4 regions of the Paenarthrobacter sp. R1 genome follow, and region 4 is predicted to be linked to each of the others. Evidence: predicted binding sites of a transcription regulator. Region 4 holds the regulator's gene; each other region holds the start of a gene.
What was found. Region 4 encodes HrcA, which represses chaperone genes, less so after heat shock. Its sites were predicted from a motif close to TTNGCACTCGNNNNNNNCGAGTGCNAA; they were not measured.
Positions count from the first base shown of each region.

Region 1: the regulator HrcA is predicted to act here: its motif matches at 2,928-2,954, upstream of groES (co-chaperone GroES).
Region 2: the regulator HrcA is predicted to act here: its motif matches at 1,343-1,369, upstream of QN084_RS21000 (Hsp20/alpha crystallin family protein).
Region 3: the regulator HrcA is predicted to act here: its motif matches at 2,545-2,571, upstream of groL (chaperonin GroEL).

Region 1 covers NZ_CP127115.1:886,612-891,977, reverse strand. Annotated here, with positions in the region: gene QN084_RS04275 (GTP-binding protein) at 1-94, shown strand, start outside; gene ykgO (type B 50S ribosomal protein L36) at 120-242, shown strand; gene QN084_RS04265 (shikimate 5-dehydrogenase) at 322-1,140, shown strand; gene QN084_RS04260 (THUMP-like domain-containing protein) at 1,183-2,415, opposite strand; gene QN084_RS04255 (hypothetical protein) at 2,484-2,903, shown strand; gene groES (co-chaperone GroES) at 3,102-3,398, shown strand; gene groL (chaperonin GroEL) at 3,485-5,098, shown strand.
Region 2 covers NZ_CP127115.1:4,410,045-4,415,410, reverse strand. Annotated here, with positions in the region: gene QN084_RS21010 (zinc-dependent alcohol dehydrogenase family protein) at 1-955, shown strand, start outside; gene QN084_RS21005 (hypothetical protein) at 1,033-1,239, opposite strand; gene QN084_RS21000 (Hsp20/alpha crystallin family protein) at 1,428-1,850, shown strand; gene QN084_RS20995 (metal-sensitive transcriptional regulator) at 1,972-2,229, shown strand; gene QN084_RS20990 (6-phosphofructokinase) at 2,274-3,299, opposite strand; gene QN084_RS20985 (HAD-IA family hydrolase) at 3,296-5,366, opposite strand, start outside.
Region 3 covers NZ_CP127115.1:3,405,379-3,410,744, forward strand. Annotated here, with positions in the region: gene QN084_RS16540 (uracil-DNA glycosylase) at 226-993, opposite strand; gene QN084_RS16545 (DUF3263 domain-containing protein) at 1,102-1,437, shown strand; gene QN084_RS16550 (LytR C-terminal domain-containing protein) at 1,487-2,107, shown strand; gene QN084_RS16555 (cold-shock protein) at 2,286-2,489, shown strand; gene groL (chaperonin GroEL) at 2,788-4,413, shown strand; gene QN084_RS16565 (ribonuclease HI family protein) at 4,644-5,366, shown strand, end outside.
Region 4 covers NZ_CP127115.1:4,772,959-4,778,324, reverse strand. Annotated here, with positions in the region: gene QN084_RS22625 (DUF4870 domain-containing protein) at 1-168, opposite strand, end outside; gene QN084_RS22620 (DUF3097 domain-containing protein) at 284-1,135, opposite strand; gene hrcA (heat-inducible transcriptional repressor HrcA) at 1,352-2,359, shown strand; gene dnaJ (molecular chaperone DnaJ) at 2,409-3,536, shown strand; gene QN084_RS22605 (16S rRNA (uracil(1498)-N(3))-methyltransferase) at 3,539-4,315, shown strand; gene QN084_RS22600 (GerMN domain-containing protein) at 4,352-5,221, opposite strand.

The DNA of each region.
Region 1 (5,366 bases), 900 kb from region 4:
GCAGCTGTTGGATGGCTGCCAGCTGACCGAGGCGGAGATGGAGGCCCAACCCGCGGCGTGGGATGACCCGTTTGAGCTCAGCAAAGCCCTCTAGCCCTACAACACAAAGGAGAACATCAATGAAAGTCCGCAACTCGCTCCGTGCCTTGAAGAAGATTCCCGGAGCCCAGATCGTGCGGCGGCGCGGACGCACCTTCGTGATCAACAAGCAGAACCCGCGTATGAAGGCCCGGCAAGGCTAGCCGGGGCCACGGGGCGGGCCGGCGTTCATAAATATGACTTAGTGGTCCGCCCGCCCTGTCCGGGCTGTTTAATGGATGCATGCCCATCCTCAACAAAGACATGTCCCTGTGCATCTCGTTGGCTGCGCGACCCAGCAACATCGGGACCAGGTTCCATAACTATCTCTATGACCAGTTGGGCCTGAACTTCGTTTACAAAGCCTTTGCCCCCGCCGACATCACCATGGCGGTCGCGGGCATCCGCGGACTTCCCATCCGTGGAGCCGCAGTCTCCATGCCCTACAAGGAGCAGGTCATTGACCTGGTGGACGTCATGGACCCCTCAGCGAAGGCCATCGACTCCGTCAACACGATCGTGAACAATGACGGCGTCCTCACCGCCTACAACACCGACTACATTGCCATCGCGCGGCTCCTGAAGGACCACGAGGTGCCGACCAGCCACTCAGTATTGCTCCGGGGCGCGGGCGGGATGGCCAAAGCTGTGGCCGCCGCCCTCCGTGACGCCGGGTTCACCGACGTGACCATCGTGGCGCGCAACGAAACCACGGGCAGGGCGCTCGCAGCGCTGTATGGCTTTACGTGGCAGGACGACGTGAACGAATCCACAGCGGACCTCATTATCAACGTCACGCCGCTGGGCATGGCCGGTGCGGACGAGACTGCCCAGTCCTTCGACGACTCCACCATTGCAGCGGCGAAGATGGTGTTCGACGTCGTCGCCTTACCGTCTGAGACTCCGCTGATCGCTGCGGCGCGCCAGGCCGGCAAGCCCGTCATCACGGGAGCGGAAGTGATTGCCATCCAGGCGGAAGAACAGTTCGTTCTGTACACGGGCGTCCGTCCCACTCCCGAACAGGTCCGCGAAGCGTCGGTGTTTTCGCGGCGCCAAGCCTAAGGTCGGGCCCCGGGGCCCTCCCGCCAGCGCCCCGGGCCTGTGTCAGGCGCTGACCGGCTCCACGACGACGGCCACCCTCTCCTCCCCGATCCGGGTGAGGACCAGGGTGGCTGTCTTGGGTTTTCCGGCTTTCCCGGCAGGTTTGCCAGGCAGGAGTTGCTTGCGGAGCTCTTCCGGCGTGACCGCTGTTCCGCGCTTCTTGATGTCCAGTACGCCGATTCCGTTCGCTTTTACCCAGGCCTTGAGGGCTTTGACGTTGTATGGCATGACGTCCAGCACCCGGTAGGCGCGGGCGAAGGGCGTGTCGCGCAGCTCCGGCGCGCAGATGTAGGCAATGTGCTCGTCCACCAAGTGGCCGTTCAGCATTCCTGCCACATCCGCGACGAGGCCCGCCCGGATCACTGCGCCGTCCGGCTCGTACAGGAATCCCTCCACGGGCCCGACGGCGGCTGCCGGGCCGCCGTCGAAATCCTCACCGCTGGTGATCTCCGCAGCGCCCTGGGGGCCGATCACCAGGGCCGCCCGACGGACACCGGGCCGCGCCACTGCGTTGAACCACAGCGTTACCTCGGTGACGTCGCCACCTACGGACACCCACTGCGCTTCGCAGCCTGCGGGAACTGATTCGTGGGGCATGCCCGGACCCATCTTGACGCCGACGGCGCGTCCCGTGGCGGCAAGGCCTTCCACGAACGACAACGGCGGAGAGAAGGCTTCCGGGTCCCAGATCCGCTTGGTTCCGGAGGTGGACGTGGTGCGCCGTGCCGGATCAAGCCACACCCCGTCCACGCCGTCCAGGTCAACGGAGGTGGCATCGGAATGAAGGACCTTGGCGTGGGGGAACGGCATGAGGTTGATAGTGGCGCACGCGGCTGTGGTCTCGTCCATTTCAACGGCGGTGACGTTGATGTCCATGGAGGCCATTGCCATGGAATCGGCGCCCAATCCACAACCCAGGTCAGCTACGTGCAAAATCCCGGCCTTGGCGAAACGTTCGGCGTGACGTGCCGCAACGTTGAGCCTGGTGGCTTGTTCCAGGCCGGCCTGGGTGAAGAGCATCTGCCGGGCGAACTCTCCGAACTTTGCCTCCGCGCGGGTCCTGAGGCGGGATTGGGTAAGGACCGCGGCGACCAGCTCTGCCGGGTGCCCGGCCTTGCGCAGTTCCTGGTTCACTGCCATGGCGTCGGCCTCTTTGTAGGGCCCTAACGAGGCGAGAAGCTCCCATCCTTCGGTAGTCAGCAACGGCGCGAGGTGGTCCTGGGGAGCGTGGGGCATGCCATCCAGCCTAACGTTTATGACCTGCGGGCCGGGACCGGCCAGATCATCCGGATAGGGTTGTTTTCATGGAAGACACCGCAACCCCGCAGCCCTCCGACACCAACAATCCGGACGACCACAGTTCCGCCCGTTCCGGAGCCGAAGAGCATAGCCCCGGCCGGTCGCTTTCTACTTACGCCCGCCCGGCGTTGATCGCCGGCGTCGTCATCGCCGTCGTCTGCGTGGCGCTGTTGATCGTTATTTTCGCCTTGGATGCCTTCAACGCAGCTGCCTATTCCGTCTCCGGAAAAAACATTGGCGACGCGACGGACGAGGCCCGCGATATCCGCGAACTCCACAGCGGCGCCCGTGCAGGGGGAATCATCGGTTTGGTGATCTCCGGCGTCGTAGCTGTCGGCGCCGGCGTCGTGCTCTACCTGAACCGCGGAACAGCGGGCGGCAACGACGACGATGACTACGATCTCGAGGACCTCCGGGAGCAGTAATCCGGGTTCACCCATGACGAAATGCTGGCACTCACCTTGACCGAGTGCTAACGCCTTACATAGAGTCTTGTTAGCACTCTCCCCGTGAGGGTGCTAACCACTACCGCCAGGTACGCTGCCGGCACCGCGACGACGGTTGCACGCCTCGGCACCCTTGTTCTTAGTCCATGAATCAGCTCATGAAAAGGAGAGATCCGAGTGTCGGTCTCGATTAAGCCTCTTGAGGATCGTATTGTTGTTCGCCCGCTCGAAGCAGAGCAGACCACGGCTTCCGGCCTGGTCATTCCGGACTCCGCACAGGAGAAGCCGCAGGAAGGCGAAGTTGTTGCAATCGGCCCCGGCCGCTTCGATGACAACGGCAACCGCGTGCCGGTTGACGTAGCTGTTGGCGACGTCGTTATCTACTCCAAGTACGGTGGAACCGAAGTCAAGACCGGTGGCAACGAGTACCTCGTTCTGTCCGCCCGCGACGTCCTCGCGATCGTCGTAAAGTAACTTCCTGGAATCCCGCGCTGCAGGCCCGCTTGGAATATCTTCCAGCCGCCTGCGGTGCGGGTTTTCCGTTCTGAAAGGACACAACCATGGCAAAGCAGCTTGCGTTTAACGACGCTGCCCGCCGGTCCCTCGAGGCCGGTATCGACAAGCTCGCCAACACCGTCAAGGTGACGCTTGGTCCCCGCGGCCGCAACGTCGTCCTGGACAAGAAGTGGGGCGCCCCCACGATCACCAACGACGGCGTGACGATCGCCCGCGAAGTTGAGCTGGACGACCCCTACGAGAACCTTGGCGCACAGCTTGCCAAGGAAGTCGCCACCAAGACCAACGATGTTGCCGGTGACGGTACCACCACCGCCACCGTGCTTGCACAGGCCCTGGTCAAGGAAGGCCTGCGCAACGTTGCAGCCGGCGCCGCACCGGGCGAAATCAAGCGCGGCATCGAGGTTTCCGTCGAGGCCGTTGCCGCCCGCCTGCTGGAGAACGCCCGCGAAGTCGAAGGCACCCAGGTTGCCAACGTCGCTGCCATCTCCGCGCAGAGCGAAGAGGTTGGCGAACTGCTGGCGGAGGCCTTCGGCAAGGTGGGCAAGGATGGTGTCATCACCATCGAAGAGTCTTCCACCACCCAGACCGAACTCGTCCTCACCGAAGGCATGCAGTTCGACAAGGGCTACCTTTCCCCGTACTTCGTCACCGACGCAGAACGCCAGGAAGCCGTCCTCGAAGACGCCCTGATCCTGATCAACCAGGGCAAGATCTCCTCGCTGCAGGAATTCCTGCCGCTGCTGGAGAAGGCGCTGCAGGCCTCCAAGCCGCTCTTCATCATCGCCGAGGACATCGAGGGCGAAGCCCTGTCCACGCTGATCGTCAACCGCATCCGCGGCACGCTCAACGTTGTTGCCGTCAAGGCTCCCGGCTTCGGCGACCGCCGCAAGGCCATGCTGCAGGACATCGCCACCCTCACCGGTGCGCAGGTTGTTTCCCCGGACCTGGGCCTGAGCCTGGACACCGTTGGCCTGGAGGTGCTGGGTACGGCCCGCCGTATCACCGTCACCAAGGACCACACCACCATCGTTGACGGCGCCGGAACCGAGCAGGACGTTGCGGACCGCGTTGCCCAGCTCCGTGCTGAGCTCGCCCGCACCGACTCCGACTGGGACCGCGAGAAGCTGCAGGAACGCCTGGCCAAGCTGGCCGGCGGCATCGGCGTCATCAAGGTTGGCGCTGCTACCGAAGTCGAGCTCAAGGAAAAGAAGCACCGCATCGAGGACGCTGTTTCCTCTACGCGTGCCGCCCTTGAAGAAGGCATCGTTTCCGGCGGTGGCTCGGCCCTCATCCACGCCCTCAAGGCCGTGGACGAGGACCCGGCCGTCAAGGCACTCGAAGGCGACGCCGCCGCTGCGGTTGGCATCGTCCGCCGTGCACTGACCCAGCCGCTGCGCTGGATTGCCCAGAACGCAGGCTTTGACGGCTACGTTGTGGTTGCCAAGGTTTCCGAGCTCGAGGCGAACCACGGCTTCAACGCCAAGTCCGGCGAGTACGAGGACCTGACGGCTGCCGGCATCATCGACCCCGTCAAGGTCACCCGCTCTGCCCTCCGCAACGCCGCTTCGATCGCTGCCCTGGTTCTCACCACCGAGACCCTGGTTGCCGAGAAGCCGGCCGAGGAAGAAGACGCACACGCAGGCCACCAGCACTAGGCTGCCTGCCCCAAAGAGCCCCGGTCACGCCCAGTGGCCGGGGCTTTTTGCTGCCTCGCCGCGGCTGCAAACCGTCCCTCTATCACCTCCCGCCCGCTTTCGGGCGTCCCCCTATCACCTCCCGCCCGCTTTCGGGCGTCCCCCTATCACCTCCCGGTCCCGGCCGACGTCATTGGTGCGGAAGCCCGGCAACCGGCTGATTCTTTGCGTGGAATGCGTCACATTGCGGTCGGTAATCTTGACTAAGTATCCTTATTATCGTTTTGCC
Region 2 (5,366 bases), 360 kb from region 4:
GCCTTTGAGGATGGGCGAACGCGAGGACCCGCGGCCCGGGCCGGGCGAGGTACTCCTGCGAGTGGATGTGTGCGGTGTCTGCCGCACCGACCTCCATCTCGCCGAGGGCGACCTTCCGCCCCGCCACGCCGGGGTGATCCCCGGCCACGAGGCCGTAGGGACGGTCATGGAAAGTTTCAGCGGGGGCCGCTTCTCCCGCGGGGACAGAATCGGTGTCGCTTGGCTCGGCCAGACCTGTGGCCACTGCCCCCACTGCCGGCGCGGCCAGGAGAATCTCTGCCTGGCGCCCCGATTCACGGGGTGGGACCGTGACGGCGGCTTTGCCGACCACATGACGGTGAATGAGGACTTCGCTTATGCCTTGCCTGCGCGCTTCACCAACGAACAAGCGGCACCGCTCCTGTGCTCGGGGATCATTGGCTACAGGGCCCTGGAACGGGCTGCGCTACCGCCGGGAGGGAGGCTGGGCATCTATGGCTTCGGCGGGTCCGCCCACTTGACGGCCCAAATCGCCATCAGCCAAGGCGCGTCGGTCTACGTCATGACCCGTTCGGCACAAGCCCGGGACCTGGCCCTCAGCCTCGGAGCGGTTTATGCCGGCGACGCCTACGATGCTCCGCCGGTCCCCCTGGACTCAGCCATTCTTTTTGCTCCCGTGGGCGATCTGGTTCCGGCCGCCCTGCGGGCGTTGGATCGCGGCGGAACCCTGGCCATTGCCGGCATCCACCTCACGGACATCCCGTCCCTCAATTACGAAAATGAACTCTTCTATGAACGGCAGATCCGCAGCGTCACCGCCAATACCCGGGCCGACGGCACCGCTTTCCTGGCCCTGGCCGCGGAGATCGGCCTGGCCCCTACCGTCACCACCTACGACTTCACGGAAGCGGACCGTGCGCTGGAGGATCTGGCCAACGACCGCGTCACCGGCGCTGCGGTTCTGAAGATGCGGTGACAGACCCACCGAGGCGACGCCGTTTCCGGTCCGGCGTGTTGGGCTGGCGGCCGCCGGGTGGGGGACCCGGGGCAACGTCAGCTATGAGTCTCCGTGTCATCTCCACCCAGCCGGCGCTCCAGCTTTTCTTCCGCGGCCTCCCGGCGTTTGCCGATGCGGAGCAGCCTTTGGACCAAGGGGCTGCCTTGGAGCGGGAGACCCGTCAGCCTCTTGCGGGAACGCCCTTTTCCCTGGCCGTCGTTGGGCCGTTGGGGCTCCGACTCCGGGTTGACCCGTCCACCCATAACTGACTCCTCCCTGCACCCGGCAATTCCGCGGGCATGTCCCCATCCTGCAGCAGTCCCCGGCGCAGGGTAAGGGCCGGAAGACCCCGGCGCGGGCGGGGACTTTGGACTCTGGAAGCCGCGTTGCCAAGGCGAAAAGCTGGTACTGCCGGGAAAGGTTCCGCGGCTGATAAGAGATGGAGGCTGGCATGACCGAGCTGACGAAATGGCTTGATGCGCGTCGCTCACCGATGGAGCTTATCGAGAGATTGTTCGACGGCGACAGCAGCGCCGGGGGGATCAAAGTCGAGGAAGTGGTTGACGGGAATACGTTGGTGATCCGTGCCGAACTTCCCGGCATCGACCCGGAAAAGGACGCGGAAATCACCGTCTCCGACGGCGGCCTGACCATCCGGGCCGAACGCCAGGAAAAGAAGGAGCACAAGGAAAAGGACAGCTACCGCTCGGAGTTCCGGTATGGCTCCTTTGTCCGCCGCATACCTTTGCCGGACGGCGTGAAGGAAGGCGACGTGACCGCTTCCTACAAGGACGGCGTCCTCGAAGTACGGGCACCCATCCCGGAAAAGACAGCGGCAGTTTCGCCCTCGAAGGTTCCCATCACCAGGAGTTGAGAACGTGCTGCGGGCAGGTGCGAATGGAACGGCACCTGCCCGGCCTGTCGCCAGCCGCCGCTATCAGTACACCCATGGGGGTATACCATGGAGGGCAGCAACCCACCGATGGAGCACCCTCATGGAACTGAACCCCACCGAACTCACGCCTGTGATCAACCGCCTCAAGCGCGCACAGGGGCAGCTCGCCGCCGTCACCCGCATGTTGGAAGAAGGCCGTGACTGCAAAGACGTTGTCACCCAGCTCGCCGCAGTTTCGAAGGCGCTGGACCGGGCCGGCTTCGCCATCATCGCCACGGGCCTGGAGCAGTGCATCATCCAGGAGGACCAAACGATGGACAGGAAAGAGCTGGAGAAGCTGTTCCTCTCCCTCGCCTGACGCTCGACAGTAGGGCAGCAGGGCAGCAGGGCAGCAGGGGCAGGTCACCCAAACAGCATTTCGGCCTCCAAATACCGGTCTTCCGGGACCGTGTGCAACTCACCAATCGCGGCAGCAAGGGCAACAGTGGTGATGTCCGTGCCCCGCGAGGAAACCATCACGCCCCACTCCCCCTTGGATGCTGCACGGACGGCAGCCATTCCCAACCGCGTTGCCAGGACCCTGTCGAATGCCGTGGGCGCCCCACCCCGCTGGATGTGACCCAGGACCGTGGCCCTGCATTCGATTCCCGTCAGTTCCTGGAGCTGTTCCTCCAAGAGGTATCCGATGCCGCCCAGGCGCGGACGGCCAAAGGTATCGAGTCCGCGCGGGAAGTAGGGAGCATCCTGGCCTGCTGGAACGTAGGCCTCTGCCACCACCACCAGTGGCGCCCTGCCCCGGTTCCGGGCTGACAGGACCCACGCCGCTGCCTGCTCCAGGCTCACCCGGCGTTCCGGGATCAAGATGGCGTGCGCTCCGGCGGCCATGCCTGCATGAAGGGCAATCCAACCGGCGTTGCGCCCCATGACCTCGGCAATCATGCACCTGTGGTGGGATTCGCCGGTGGTGCGCAGCCGATCGATCGCTTCGGTGGCCGTTTGCACGGCGGTGTCGAACCCGAAGGTGTAGTCCGTTGCGCTGAGGTCGTTGTCGATGGTCTTGGGGACGCCGATGACCTTGATGCCCGATTCGCCCAGGATCCGGGCAGCAGCGAGGCTGCCTTCTCCCCCCACTGCAATCAACCCATCAACGTGGTCGCGCTCCATGGATGCGATGACTGCCGGGGCTCCGCCGGACGTGATGGGGTTGGTCCGGGAGGTTCCCAGTATTGTTCCGCCCAGGCGCGAAAGGCCCCTGACCGATTCAAGGGTCAGGGGTACGGAGTTGTTGCTGAGCACGCCGCTCCAACCGTCCAGGTAGCCCACGAAGTCATACTGCCCGGTACGGACCCCGGCCAGGACTGCTCCCCGGACGACGGCATTGACGCCCGGGCAGTCGCCGCCGCTCGTCAGGATCCCCAACCTTTTCATCGCGATCCCGCCTGCAGCCTGAAACTCCGGCTCTCCCCTGCCGGCAGCATCAGTATTTGGTCGCGGACCTGGATCCGGAGCGGAGGAGCGCTGCCGGGAGAGGACGTGACCCGGATCCGTTCCGTGGTCAGTTCGATGTCCAGCCAGTGCCCCTGGGTCTTCACCGTGAAGGAAACGGCGTTGAGCCCGTGCGGCAAATTGGGGGTGAAGGTGATTCCTGAACGGTCCATCCGCAGCCCCGCGAAACTTCTTTGGATGACGTCCACCGTGCCCGCCATCGCACCCAGGTGGATACCGGCTTTGGTCGTGCCGTGCTGGGTGTCATCCAAGTCCGCGTCGAGTGCTTCGCGGTAGCTTTCCCAGGCACGGTCAGGGTCCACGGCAGCCAGGACGGAAGCGTGCGCCACCCTGCTGAGTGTCGAGCCGTGTGCTGTCCTGGCGAGGTAGTACTCAACGGTCCGCGCCAGCTGTGCCTCGGTCATGCGGTAATCCAGTTGGTGGAGCATCGCGATGAGGCCGGAACCACCCAGCAAGTACGGCAACATGAGGACGTCCGCCTGCTTGGCGAGCTTGTATCGGTTGACGTCATCGCCTTCCGCCCCCAGTATCAGGTCCAGCCGCTCTATGTTGTCGTACTCTTGCCGGTAGCCATCCCAGTCCAGCTCCCGCAAAAGATCGTACCCTTCGAACTGGCTGATCAGGCCGTCTTTGTTGAACGGCACATACATGGCCCGGGAGAGCCTGCGCCAGTGCGCCCGCTCGCGTTTGCCGACACCCAGCCGTTCCAGCAGTTCCTCCTGTTCGTGGCCCGGGAACATTGAAGTGACGTCGGCGGCCTTGCCACAAACCCACGCCGCCATGACGTTCGTGTAAGCGTTGTCGTCCAGGCCGGGAACATCCCGCCCGGGCAACCAGGTGTGGTATTCATCCGGGCCAGCCACTCCGCGGATGTGGTACCGGCGATGACCGGGATCGTGGACGGCCAGGGAGGCAAAACAGCGTGCCACGTCTATGAGCAGCTCTGCGCCGTGTCCCAGCAACCACGGGACGTCGTTGGTGGATTCGAAGTACTGCCAGGCGTTGAACGCCACTGCGAGTCCGGCGTGGACCTGCAGGTGCGAATAATCCGGCACCCACTGCCCTGAGCGCGGGTTGAAAAGCCAATCCGGTGTTTCTTCCGTGCCGTCGCTGCCGCTCTGCCACGGAAACAGCGCACCGGACAAGCCCTTTGCGACGGCGGCCCGACGGGCGGCGGGCAGCCGCCGCCAACGGTAGTCCAAGAGGGCTTTGGAAACCTCGGGCATGCGCGGGTTCAGGACCGGGAGGACAAACAGCTCGTCCCAAAACACGTGGCCGCGGTATCCCTCGCCGTGCAGTCCACGGGCGGGAACACCGACGTCGAGTTCGGCCGTGTGCGGAGTCAAGGTCTGCAGGAGGTGGAACAAGTGCAGGTTCAGCACCAGCTGAACCTGCACGGGCGCATCAAGCTCCACCTTGAACGGCCGAAGGACACGCCGCCAGGACGCTTTGTGCCGGCGCAACAGTTCTTCGAAGTCGCCCCCGGAACCTGCCAACGCAGCGGCAGCGGACGTAGCTGCCGACGAGGCTGCCCGGTCCCTGGACGTCGAGATCGCAATGATCCGGTCCACTGTGACGGGGTTGTCCTCCGAGGACCGGACCTGGAAGCTCCGGAAGTGGAAACCCGCCCGGCTTTCGGTCACTCCGGTGGACCCGGAGACGTCAACTGCCGCCGCAATGGCCACGCGCACCTGGCTTTGGGTGGTCTCCACCTCCGCGGCCAGGACCGGGCCGGCGTCGCGGGATGGCGGTATGGTCCTGTCGATCAGATGGACCTGGGAACTCAGCGGGGGCTCGGGAAGGTTGCTGTTGCGGACCAGGCAATTGACCCCGGTGGTGATATCCAGGAGCCCGCTCCAGTCGCGGGGTGTGAGCCGTGTCCGGATAGCCAGGATGTGCCGGGTGTCCATGGACACGAACCTCGTTTCTTCCAGGTGGAGATGCCTCCCGTCCGGCGCTTCCAGCAGGAGATGCCGGGTCAGGACCGCC
Region 3 (5,366 bases), 1.4 Mb from region 4:
TTCACGTCCTGACGCGTTTTGTGCGTCGCTCTTTTACGTCCCCCGCCGGATAGTTCGACGACGGCGATCGGCCGGGTGCCGCCGTCGGTCCCTGCCGTGTGTACTTTTCCTGCCGCTGCAGGCCTCCGCCCGCCCCCGAGCCCATTCCCGACCGGGTGGGATGTGCCAGAGGGATCCCCAGCAGGGGGTGGGATGTGCCAGAGGAAGCTGCGAAAAGGCGTGGGGTTACAGGACGGGGAGTTCCCAGTCGACGGGTTCGGCGCCCTGTTCACGCAGCAGCTCGTTCGTCCGGCTGAAGGGCTTGGACCCAAAAAATCCGCGGGACGCCGACAACGGACTTGGATGTGCGGACACAATAGACGGTGCCCCGTTCAGCAGTGGCCCCACGGACTCCGCGTCCTTCCCCCAAAGAACGGCCACGAGCGGCTTAGGCTGCCCGTCGGCGTCGGTGCGGTTCACCACGGCCTTGACGGCCGCCGTCGTGATGGTTTCCCATCCCTTGCCGCGGTGCGAGCCTGCGTTCCCGGCATTCACGCTGAGGACGCGGTTCAACAGCAGCACTCCCTGCCCCGCCCAGGCACTGAGGTCGCCGTGGACGCGTGGCGGCAGCCCAAGGTCGTCGTGGAGTTCGCGGTAGATATTGGCCAGGCTCCGGGGGATGGGCCGCGTCTCCCGGGAGACGGAGAAGGAAAGCCCGACGGCGTGTCCCGGCGTGGGGTACGGGTCCTGTCCCAGTATCAGGACCTTGACGTCGGCCAGCGGCTGACGAAAAGCCCTCAGCACATTGCCGGCGGCGGGAAGAACCTGCGCTCCCATCCCGGCCTGCGCAGCGACGAAGCCCAGTGCCGCGCGAAGCTGCGGCTCAACCGGGCTCAGGGCCTGCGCCCAGTCCGGCGCCATCAAGTCCTCCAGCGGCGTGTCCAACAGTTCATCAAAGCCCTGACCCGAGGGGCTTGCAGGTTCCAAGTCAAAGAGCGCTTCCTCACCAGTCACCCGGCAATTGTCTCCCGTGACGCGCGGCACTTCCGAATGACAGTGGTGTTATTCGCCCGTAACATGGGGAGGAGGAAATCCCCTTACCCGCGTCTTGAGGAGTGTGCCGTGGCCGAACCCGCGCCGGAATCGATGGCGGAGCAGGGCACCGGTTTCGCCCTTGCAGACCTGGCCGCAGGTGTTCGGGAAGATTCTCCGTTGAGTGAGCGCGAGCAGCAGATACTGGCCCTGGAGCGGCAGTGGTGGAAGTACGCCGGGGCCAAGGAACAGGCCATCCGCGAACTGTTTGATCTCTCCGCTACGCACTATTACCAGATCCTGAATGCGCTGATCGATACCGAGGACGCCTTGGCCCACGATCCCATGCTGATCAAGAGACTGCGTAGACTACGTACGTCGCGCCAACGTGCGCGCACAGCGCGTCGCTTGGGGTCCGACGCATAATTCGCACGGCTGAACTGTCAGCAGCAACCAGCAAGGACAACGCTTCACCATGACCAAATATGCCAAGGATGAATTCGACCGGGTTCCGCAAAACACGTCCCGTCAGGGTGTGCACAGGGACGCCACGGAAACGCCGCGGCCTACTCTGTGGCCGGTCCTCACTGTGGGCGCCGTGGCCTTGGTCCTTGGCCTGGTGGCGTTCCTGATCCTTCCGCGGCTGGGCATCGTGGCGCCCCCGGCATCTTCCAGCACCTCGACGCCGGCCGCACAGCAGAGCGAGGCGGCACCTTCGGCAACACCCACGACGTCGGAGAGCGCGCCTATCGCTTCGGGCGAACCCACTCCGGACACGACTGCCTCGGAGTCGCCGTCTGCAACGCCATCACCGGCTCCTGTGGACAAGACCACCGCAGTGGCTGTTTACAACGGCACTGCCACCGCCGGGCTGGCCAGCCGCGTCGCCGGGTTGGTTCAGGGAGACGGCTGGGCTCTGGGCGCGGTGGGAAACTGGGGAGGACTTCCGCAGCAGACGTCCGTGGTCTTCTACAACGCTCCGGAGCAGAAGGCGAACGCCGATGCCGTAGCTTCCCTGCTGGGCATCACCACCGTTGTGGAGTCCCCGGACGTGCAGCAGCCCCTGGTCGTCGTAGTGGGACCCGGCTACCAGTAAACAGCCGAAAATACAGGGATCCGGAGTCCATCCGGCAGAACTCGGTTAAGCCTCAATAACAAAAGCAGCCCCTCACCGGCCGGGAGCAGCGAAGCGGCCGTGACAGTGGTTACAGTGGATGAATTCCGGCGCGGAGATCCCGGCTGCCGGCAACAGCTTCTGTGAAAGTGTGGGCATTATGGCTTTGGGGACCGTCAAGTGGTTCAACGCCGAAAAAGGGTACGGCTTCATCACTGTGGATGATTCCGGCGACGACGTTTTTGTCCATTGGTCGGCGATCCAGATGGACGGTTACCGCGCCTTGGAAGAGGGGCAACGCGTGGAGTTCGAACTCGGCGAAGGCCTCAAGGGGCCGCAGGCTGAAAGCGTGCGTGTAGCCTAGCGGCTCAGCTTTCGGCTGAATGGGCCTCGCTGTGGGTAGCAGCGAGGCCTTCCTGCTTGCACTCTCCACGGTCGAGTGCTAATTATTGATTTAGCACTCCTAAGCATCGACTGCTAATTTCGGCCCCGTCCGCGGAGCAGGGATTACCGCCGCTGCCAAGGAGGAACAAGAAACACCCTGATGGGGTGAGGTCCGGAGCGCGGGGCATACAGAGGCCGCGAGCGAAGGGCCGTCCGTCGCGGGCATCCCATCTGACAGGTACCTTCTTAACGACTGTCCCGAAAGGACTACCGCCGTTATGGCCAAGATCATTGCATTTGATGAAGAGGCACGCCGCGGCCTCGAGCGGGGCCTGAACACCCTCGCTGACGCCGTCAAGGTTACCCTCGGCCCGCGTGGACGCAACGTCGTCCTCGAAAAGAAGTGGGGCGCTCCCACGATCACCAACGATGGTGTTTCCATCGCCAAGGAGATCGAGCTGGACGATCCTTACGAGAAGATCGGTGCTGAGCTGGTCAAGGAAGTTGCCAAGAAGACGGATGACGTCGCTGGCGACGGTACCACCACCGCTACTGTCCTCGCACAGGCCCTGGTCAAGGAAGGCCTGCGCAACGTTGCTGCCGGCGCCGACCCGCTGTCCCTGAAGCGCGGCATCGAGAAGGCAGTGGACGCTGTTATCAGCGAACTGCTTGCTTCCGCCAAGGAAATCGAAACCAAGGAAGAGATCGCAGCTACGGCTTCCATCTCCGCCGGTGACCAGGAAATCGGTGCACTGATCGCCGAAGCCCTGGACAAGGTGGGCAAGGAAGGCGTCATCACGGTCGAGGAATCCAACACCTTCGGCCTGGAGCTGGAACTCACCGAGGGCATGCGCTTCGACAAGGGTTACATCTCCGCTTACTTCGTCACCGACGCTGAGCGCCAGGAAACGGTCCTCGAAGACCCGTACATCCTGATCGTCAACTCCAAGATCTCCAACGTGAAGGAACTCGTCACGGTTCTGGAGAAGGTCATGCAGTCCAACAAGCCGCTGCTGATCATCGCCGAAGACATCGAGGGCGAGGCCCTGGCCACCCTGATCGTCAACAAGATCCGTGGCACCTTCAAGTCCGTTGCCGTCAAGGCTCCGGGCTTCGGTGACCGCCGCAAGGCCCAGCTGGCCGACATCGCCATCCTCACCGGTGGCCAGGTCATCTCCGAAGAGGTAGGCCTCAAGCTGGAGAACGCTGGACTGGAGCTCCTCGGCACCGCCCGCAAGGTTGTTGTCACCAAGGACGAGACCACCATCGTTGAAGGTGCTGGCGACGCCGAGCAGATCGCCGGCCGTGTTGCCCAGATCCGCGCCGAGATCGAGAACTCCGATTCCGACTACGACCGCGAGAAGCTGCAGGAACGCCTGGCCAAGCTGGCCGGCGGCGTTGCAGTCATCAAGGCCGGTGCCGCTACCGAAGTTGAGCTCAAGGAACGCAAGCACCGCATTGAGGACGCCGTCCGCAACGCGAAGGCTGCTGTTGAAGAAGGCATCGTTGCCGGTGGTGGCGTTGCCCTCATCCAGGCAGGCGCCAAGGCATTCGCCAACCTCACCCTGCAGGGTGACGAGGCCACGGGTGCCAACATCGTCAAGGTTGCCATCGACGCACCGCTGAAGCAGATCGCTTTCAACGCCGGCATGGAGCCGGGCGTTGTTGTGGACAAGGTTCGCGGCCTGCCTTCCGGCCACGGCCTGAACGCTGCCTCCGGCGTCTACGAAGACCTGCTGGCTGCCGGCGTCAACGACCCCGTAAAGGTCACCCGTTCGGCCCTCCAGAACGCAGCTTCCATCGCTGGTCTCTTCCTGACCACCGAGGCTGTTGTTGCTGACAAGCCGGAGAAGAACGCTCCGGCTCCGGGCGGCGACGAGATGGGCGGCATGGGCGGCTTCTAAGCCTCCTGTCCTGCAGCATCACGCTTAGCAACGACGACGGCGGTCCTCACCTTCGGGTGGGGGCCGCCGTCGGCGTTTCCTGCCAGGGCTCGTTTGGCGAGTGGATCGGCGAAAAGCCGCGAATGCGCCGGGTTCGTGGGGAAAATTGCGGCGAGTTGGCAGGGTTCCCGCGGTCACGATGGAGGAGTGACGCGGCTTCAGTGTCTGTGAGGTCTGGCAGGATTGATTGCATGACGATTATTGCTGCCGCCGATGGTTCTGCCCTCGGTAATCCCGGGCCGGCCGGATGGGCCTGGTATGTTGACGACTCCTGTTGGCGCGCCGGTGGATGGCCCCACGGAACCAACAACATGGGCGAACTGATGGCGGTGCTGGACCTCTTCCGTTCCACCGCCCACATTCCGCACGAAGAGCTGCGGATTCTCTGCGACAGCCAATATGTCATCAACTGCATCACCAAGTGGATGCCGGGGTGGAAGCGCAAGGGTTGGCGCAAGGCCGACGGTAAGCCCGTGTTGAATGTCGATCTCCTCAAGGACATCGATCGCGCGATCGCAGGGCGCAAGTACACCTTTGAATGGGTCAAGGGCCATGCAGGCCATGAGCTCAACGAGGCCGCGGACGAACGCGCCAGGGCCGTTGCAACCGCCTATCAGCAAGGCGTGGCAGCGCCCACCGGCCCCGGTTTCTCCGGAGCCTCCGGAGCAGCTGCCGAGCCTGTCCCTGTGCACGCGGCACCAGCCGCCGCATCGGACGCAGCTCCAGCTTCAGCCCCGGCCGCCAAGGCGCCTGCCCCCTCCAGCCCCCTGCCTGCCTCGAAGCTGGATCGGGCTCCACGGCTGCATTCGGAGCCCACTTTGTTCGGTGAATCCGGTATTTTCGGCCAAGCGGACCTGTTCAGTGAGCTGGAAGATGCCGCCGCCCCGGAGCTGACACCGGAAGAACTGGTCGTG
Region 4 (5,366 bases):
CAAGTAAATCAGCAGCGAGGGCAGGCACCCGAGGATTCCACCGAAGTGCGCCAGGGTTGCCCACTGGCGGTCCTCGCTGGCTGTGAGAGGGAGTGCGTTTGCAGGCGCGCCATGGTACTGGGGCTGACCTGCGGCCCTGCCCGGTTCTTCTGGGGCGTTCTCTGACACGTTGGTTCCCTTTGCTATAAAAAATGCTGCGGTGTTGCTGTCCCAGAATATAGGGTCCGGGGCTGTTCCGGGACCAACCCGCCGCCCGCCGCCGTCGGACGCCCGGGCGCTGGAGTCAGGGCGCAGTGAGGAAGTCGATGACTTCCTCGACGCGGCCCAGGAGGGAGGCTTCAAGGTCGGCGTAGGTGCGGACCGCGCCCAAAAGGCGCTGCCAGCCGATTCCGATGTCCTCCGCAGTCTCGTGCGGCCAGCCAAAAGCGCGCAGGATCCCCGTCTTCCAGTCCGTACCGCGGGGAACATCGGGCCATTGGGCGATGCCAAGGACCTTGGGCCGGATCGCCTGCCAGACATCCACGTAGGGGTGTCCCACGATCAGGACGTTACGGGCAGCGCCCGGCAAGGTCATCGCTTCGGCGGCGATCCGCGATTCCTTGGAGCCGGCTACGAGGTGGTCCACGAGGATTCCCAGTTTGCGCCCCGGGCCGGGGTTGAAGGCTGCTATCGCGGCTTTGAGGTCATCCACCCCGTGCAGGGGCTCGACGACGATGCCCTCCACGCGGAGGTCGTCACCCCATACTTTTTCCACGAGTTCCGCATCGTGCTTGCCCTCCACCCAGATGCGGCTCGCTTTGGCCACCTGGGCCCGTTGGCCACTGACGCGCACGGAACCCGAAGCTGTCCGGGTGGGGGAGGCTGCAGTGGCAGGCGCCTTGGGCGCGGGAGGCAGGAGCCGGATGGGCTGACCTTCCAGCAGGAAGCCGAAGCCCAGCTGGAAGGACTTGGTTTTTCCGCGCCGGTCTTCGAGGGCCACGATGTGCATCCCGCCGGACTTTTCCACGCGGGTGACCGCACCCACCCAACCGGATTGGGCATCCTCCAGCACCATCCCGCGCTGCACGGGTACCTCCGGGAGCCGCTGTTGGGCAGGAGCGGTCAGGTCCTGTGGACCCCAGGTGTCATAAGCCAAGGAATGACCTACCTCTTCGGGCTTGGACGGCTGCCGGGCCGCAGTCGCCGCCAGGCCTGCCATGGATGTCTGCGCGGGCGGTTTCAATGCTAGCAACGCGGTGGCTCATACTAGACTTGTTAGCACTTGGGCATGTCGAGTGCTAAGCAAAAGGGTCAGCTGAAGGTCCCTCGTGCATCAGTGCATGGGCCGGATGGTCTGTCAGGAGGTGTTGGAATGAGTGAGCCACGCAAACTCGAAGTGCTGCGTGCCATTGTTGAGGACTACGTACATTCGCGGGAGCCTGTTGGTTCCAAGGCCCTGGTAGAACGCCACCACCTGGGCGTATCCAGTGCGACCATCCGCAACGACATGGCGGTGCTTGAAGAAGAGGGGCTGATCGCAGCGCCACACACCAGCGCCGGCCGTATTCCGACGGACAAGGGCTACCGCCTGTTCGTCGACCGGATCTCCCAGGTAAAGCCCTTGTCGGCCGCTGAGCGTCGTGCCATCCACTCCCTGCTTGAGGGGCCGGATGATATGGACGACATCCTTGAGCGGACCGTGAGGCTCCTGTCGCAGCTGACCAACCAGGTAGCCGTCGTGCAGTATCCGCACTCCAAGCGCGCCGTGGTGCGCCATGTTGAGTTCGTCCTCCTCGGGCCAAAGCAAGTGCTCGTGGTGCTGATTGCCGACACTGGAAGCGTTGGGCAGAAGGTCATCGATGCCGGTGCCGACGTTGCCAACGAGGCCCTCATGGCGCTGCGTTCACGGTTCCTGGGCAGCATCGCCGGCACGCAGATGGACCTCCTTCCGCAGGTCTTGCCGTCCGTGGTGGCGCTGTGCCCGCCGGAGCTGCGGGGACTGGCCCAGATGCTGGCCAACGGACTCCAGGCCCTCAGCGATACCAGTAAGGAAGAGCGGATCCTGATGGCCGGCACGGCCAACCTCGCCCGTTCCAACGTGGACTTCCCCCTGAGCATAGGGCCGGTGCTGGAGGCCCTTGAGGAACAAGTTGTCATGCTCCGGTTGTTGTCGGACATGGGGGATGATCCGCGCGGCGTGACAGTGAGCATCGGCCGGGAAAATCCCTACGACGGGTTGGCCGAGGCCTCCGTGGTGGCTACCGGTTACGGTTCCGGCGCCAAGGTTGGAGTCCTCGGTCCCACCCGTATGGACTACCCCACCACCATGGCGGCAGTCCGCGCCGTAGCGCGCTACCTTTCCCGAATTCTCGGCGGCTGAAACCGGCCGTCACCAAAGACCGCAGTACAACAAGGAAGAGATACCGACTTTGAGCAGCCACTATGACGTTTTGGGAGTCTCGCCGGAAGCCACCGGGGAAGAGATCAAAAAGGCGTACCGCAAGTTGGCGCGCAAGCTCCACCCGGATGTAAATCCGGGGGAGGATGTCGCCGAACGCTTCAAGGCCGTGACCCACGCTTACGAAGTCCTGTCAGACCCGCAAAAACGCAGGGTGTACGACGCCACGGGCAATGAAAACGGAACGGACAACGGCTTCGGCGGCGGCTATTCCGGGCAAGGCTTTGCCTTCCAGGACATTTTCGACACCTTCTTTGGCGGGGGCGGGGGTCACGGAGGGCCCGCGTCCCGCGTGCGCCGTGGCCAGGACGCCCTCATCAGCGTGCGCATTGATCTCAAGGACGCCGTGTTCGGCGTCAACAAGAAGCTCGAAGTGGACACCGCTGTTGTGTGCCCCACCTGTGACGGCAGCTGCTGCCGTCCGGGTACCCACCCGGAACGCTGTGACATTTGTGGCGGCAGTGGCCAGGTCCAGCGCGCTGTGCGCTCCATTCTGGGTCAGGTCATGACCACCGCGCCCTGCGGATCCTGTGAAGGATTCGGCACCATCATCAAGGATCCCTGCAACGAGTGCAGCGGCCAGGGCAGGATCCGCAGCCGCCGGTCCCTCACCATCAAAGTGCCCGCCGGTGTGGCCACGGGGACCCGTATCCAGCTGTCCGGCCAGGGCGAGGCAGGCCCCGCCGGTGGTCCGGCAGGCGACCTGTACGTGGAGATCCGCGTCAACAGCGATTCCACCTATATCCGCGAAGGGGACGATCTCCACGCCACGCTAAGTGTTCCCATGACTGCAGCCGCACTAGGCACGGAGTTGACCCTGGAGACCTTCGACGGTCCGCAGGAGATCGATGTGAAGGCCGGTACGCAGTCCGGCGAGATCATCACCCTGCGCGGGCTCGGCGTGACGCATCTTCGCGGTTACGGCCGCGGCGACCTCAAAGTGCACCTGCACGTGGAGACGCCAACCAAGCTGGACGCCGCCCAGGAAGACCTGCTCCGTCAACTCGCCAAACTCCGCGGAGAACAGTTCACGGACGGGAAGCTCGTTGCCAGCGGCGGGATGTTCGCCAAGCTGCGGGACAAGCTCGGTAACCTGTAGCGGTGAGCAACCCCGTATTCTTCGCCCCCGCCGGCAGCCTTGGCGGATTGGTGCCTGGTTCCGTCTTTGTCCTGGAGGGCCCGGAGGCGCGGCACGCCGTGACAGTGAAGCGTCTGTCCGCGGGCGAACCGGTGGATATTTCCGACGGTGAAGGTGCCAGGCTGACGGGTAGGGTCTCCGAGGCAGGGCAAGGCTTGCTGTCCGTGGTTGCGGAAGAAGTAGCCTTTGAGGAACGTCCCGCTGTCCGGTTGGTGCTCGTGCAGGCGCTTGCCAAAGGAGACCGCGACGAACTCGCCATCGAAACGGCTACCGAGCTCGGCATTGATGCTGTGATCCCCTGGCAGGCGGAGCGCTCCATTGTGCGGTGGAAGGGCGATCGCGCCGCGAAAGCGCACGCGAAGTGGCAGTCCGTGGTGACTGCAGCAGCGAAACAAGCACGCCGGGCCTGGATTCCTGAAGTCAGGGACCTGGTGGACACTACAGCGTTGGCCAAAGCGGCCGCCGCGGCGGATTTGGCGGTGATCCTCCACGAGGACGCCAAGAACTCCCTGCGTTCGGTGATTGAGGAGGCCGGGTTCCTCTCGAACAGCGGCCCGGACGCCGCGAGGGAAGTCCTCCTGATCGTCGGTCCAGAGGGTGGGATGGCTCCCCGTGAGGTGACCAGGCTCAGTGATGCCGGCGCGGTGACGGCGCTTTTGGGGCACCACGTGTTGCGATCGTCAACGGCCGGACCGGCCGCCGTCGTTCTGTTGAGCGATATTCTGGGCCGCTGGCGTTAGCAGACGGCGGACCGGCCCAACCGCCCGGGCCAGGGCTTACTCGACCTTGAAGAGGCGGGTGTCCAGGGTGGTCTCGTCTGCGCGGCCGGATTCATCCACCTGAACAACCCGGAGTTCATACTTGCCGGGCTTCAGCGTGGCCCCGAAGGAGAAAACCCCGTATTGTCCGGGATCTCCGGTTGGCTTCGCCTGGCCGGTAAGCTTGCTGGTCCGCGTTCCGGAGCCGTTGTCCTGGAGGATCTGCCAGTTCACGGGCTTTGAACTGTCGGTGCTGCGCCCGTTGAACTTCACCGCACCCGCGGGCACCGAGGCATCTTCCTGAGGATCGATGATCCACAGCGGCGCCACCAGTGAGGCATCACGTGCCATGGGCTGGCCCAGCTTCACCTGCCCGAACGCCATGAAGTCCGTGTGCCCGTCCACCAGGATGACTACCTGGATCTGCTGGCCCGAGTTGATCAGGCCCGAGGAGGACGCCGCCGCCGACGCCGTGTAGACCAGCTGCTGTACGGCTCTTTGGGCCATCCCGGCGTCGAGGTTGGCGTTGAACGCATCCCGGGAGATGTCCACTGTGATGACGTTCTTGCCGGAGATGGAAGTGGCCAGGCTCCCGGGGTCCTGCCATGGCGTGAAGAAGTCGTGGTCCAAGGGCTTCTGCGCCATCATGATCCGAAGCGCCGTGGTCACCGGGTTCTCATCGCCGGAGATGTCCCTGAACTCTCGGTACAGGTAGACGTTGTCCTTGCTGCGCCCGATCCAATAGACGGGAATTTTAGTCGAAGCCTGGGTTGTCTCAAGGGGGGCATTGCTCGCGGGAGCGTCCTGGACGCTGATGGGAGGTCCCGAGGTGGCCGGTGTGTTGCCGCCGTTGGCTATGCAGCCCGTCAGCAATAGGACAGCAAGCATCGCAGGCGCCGCTACTGCGGATTTTCTCCGCCGCTGCGCGCCTTGCTGGTTGTTTGCCGGCTTGGTGATGGGGGTTCCTTGCCTCGCGGCCGACGTTTCCGGGCGGCCGGTAGTGCGTACAGTGTTGTTCCTGTTTCTTCCTGCT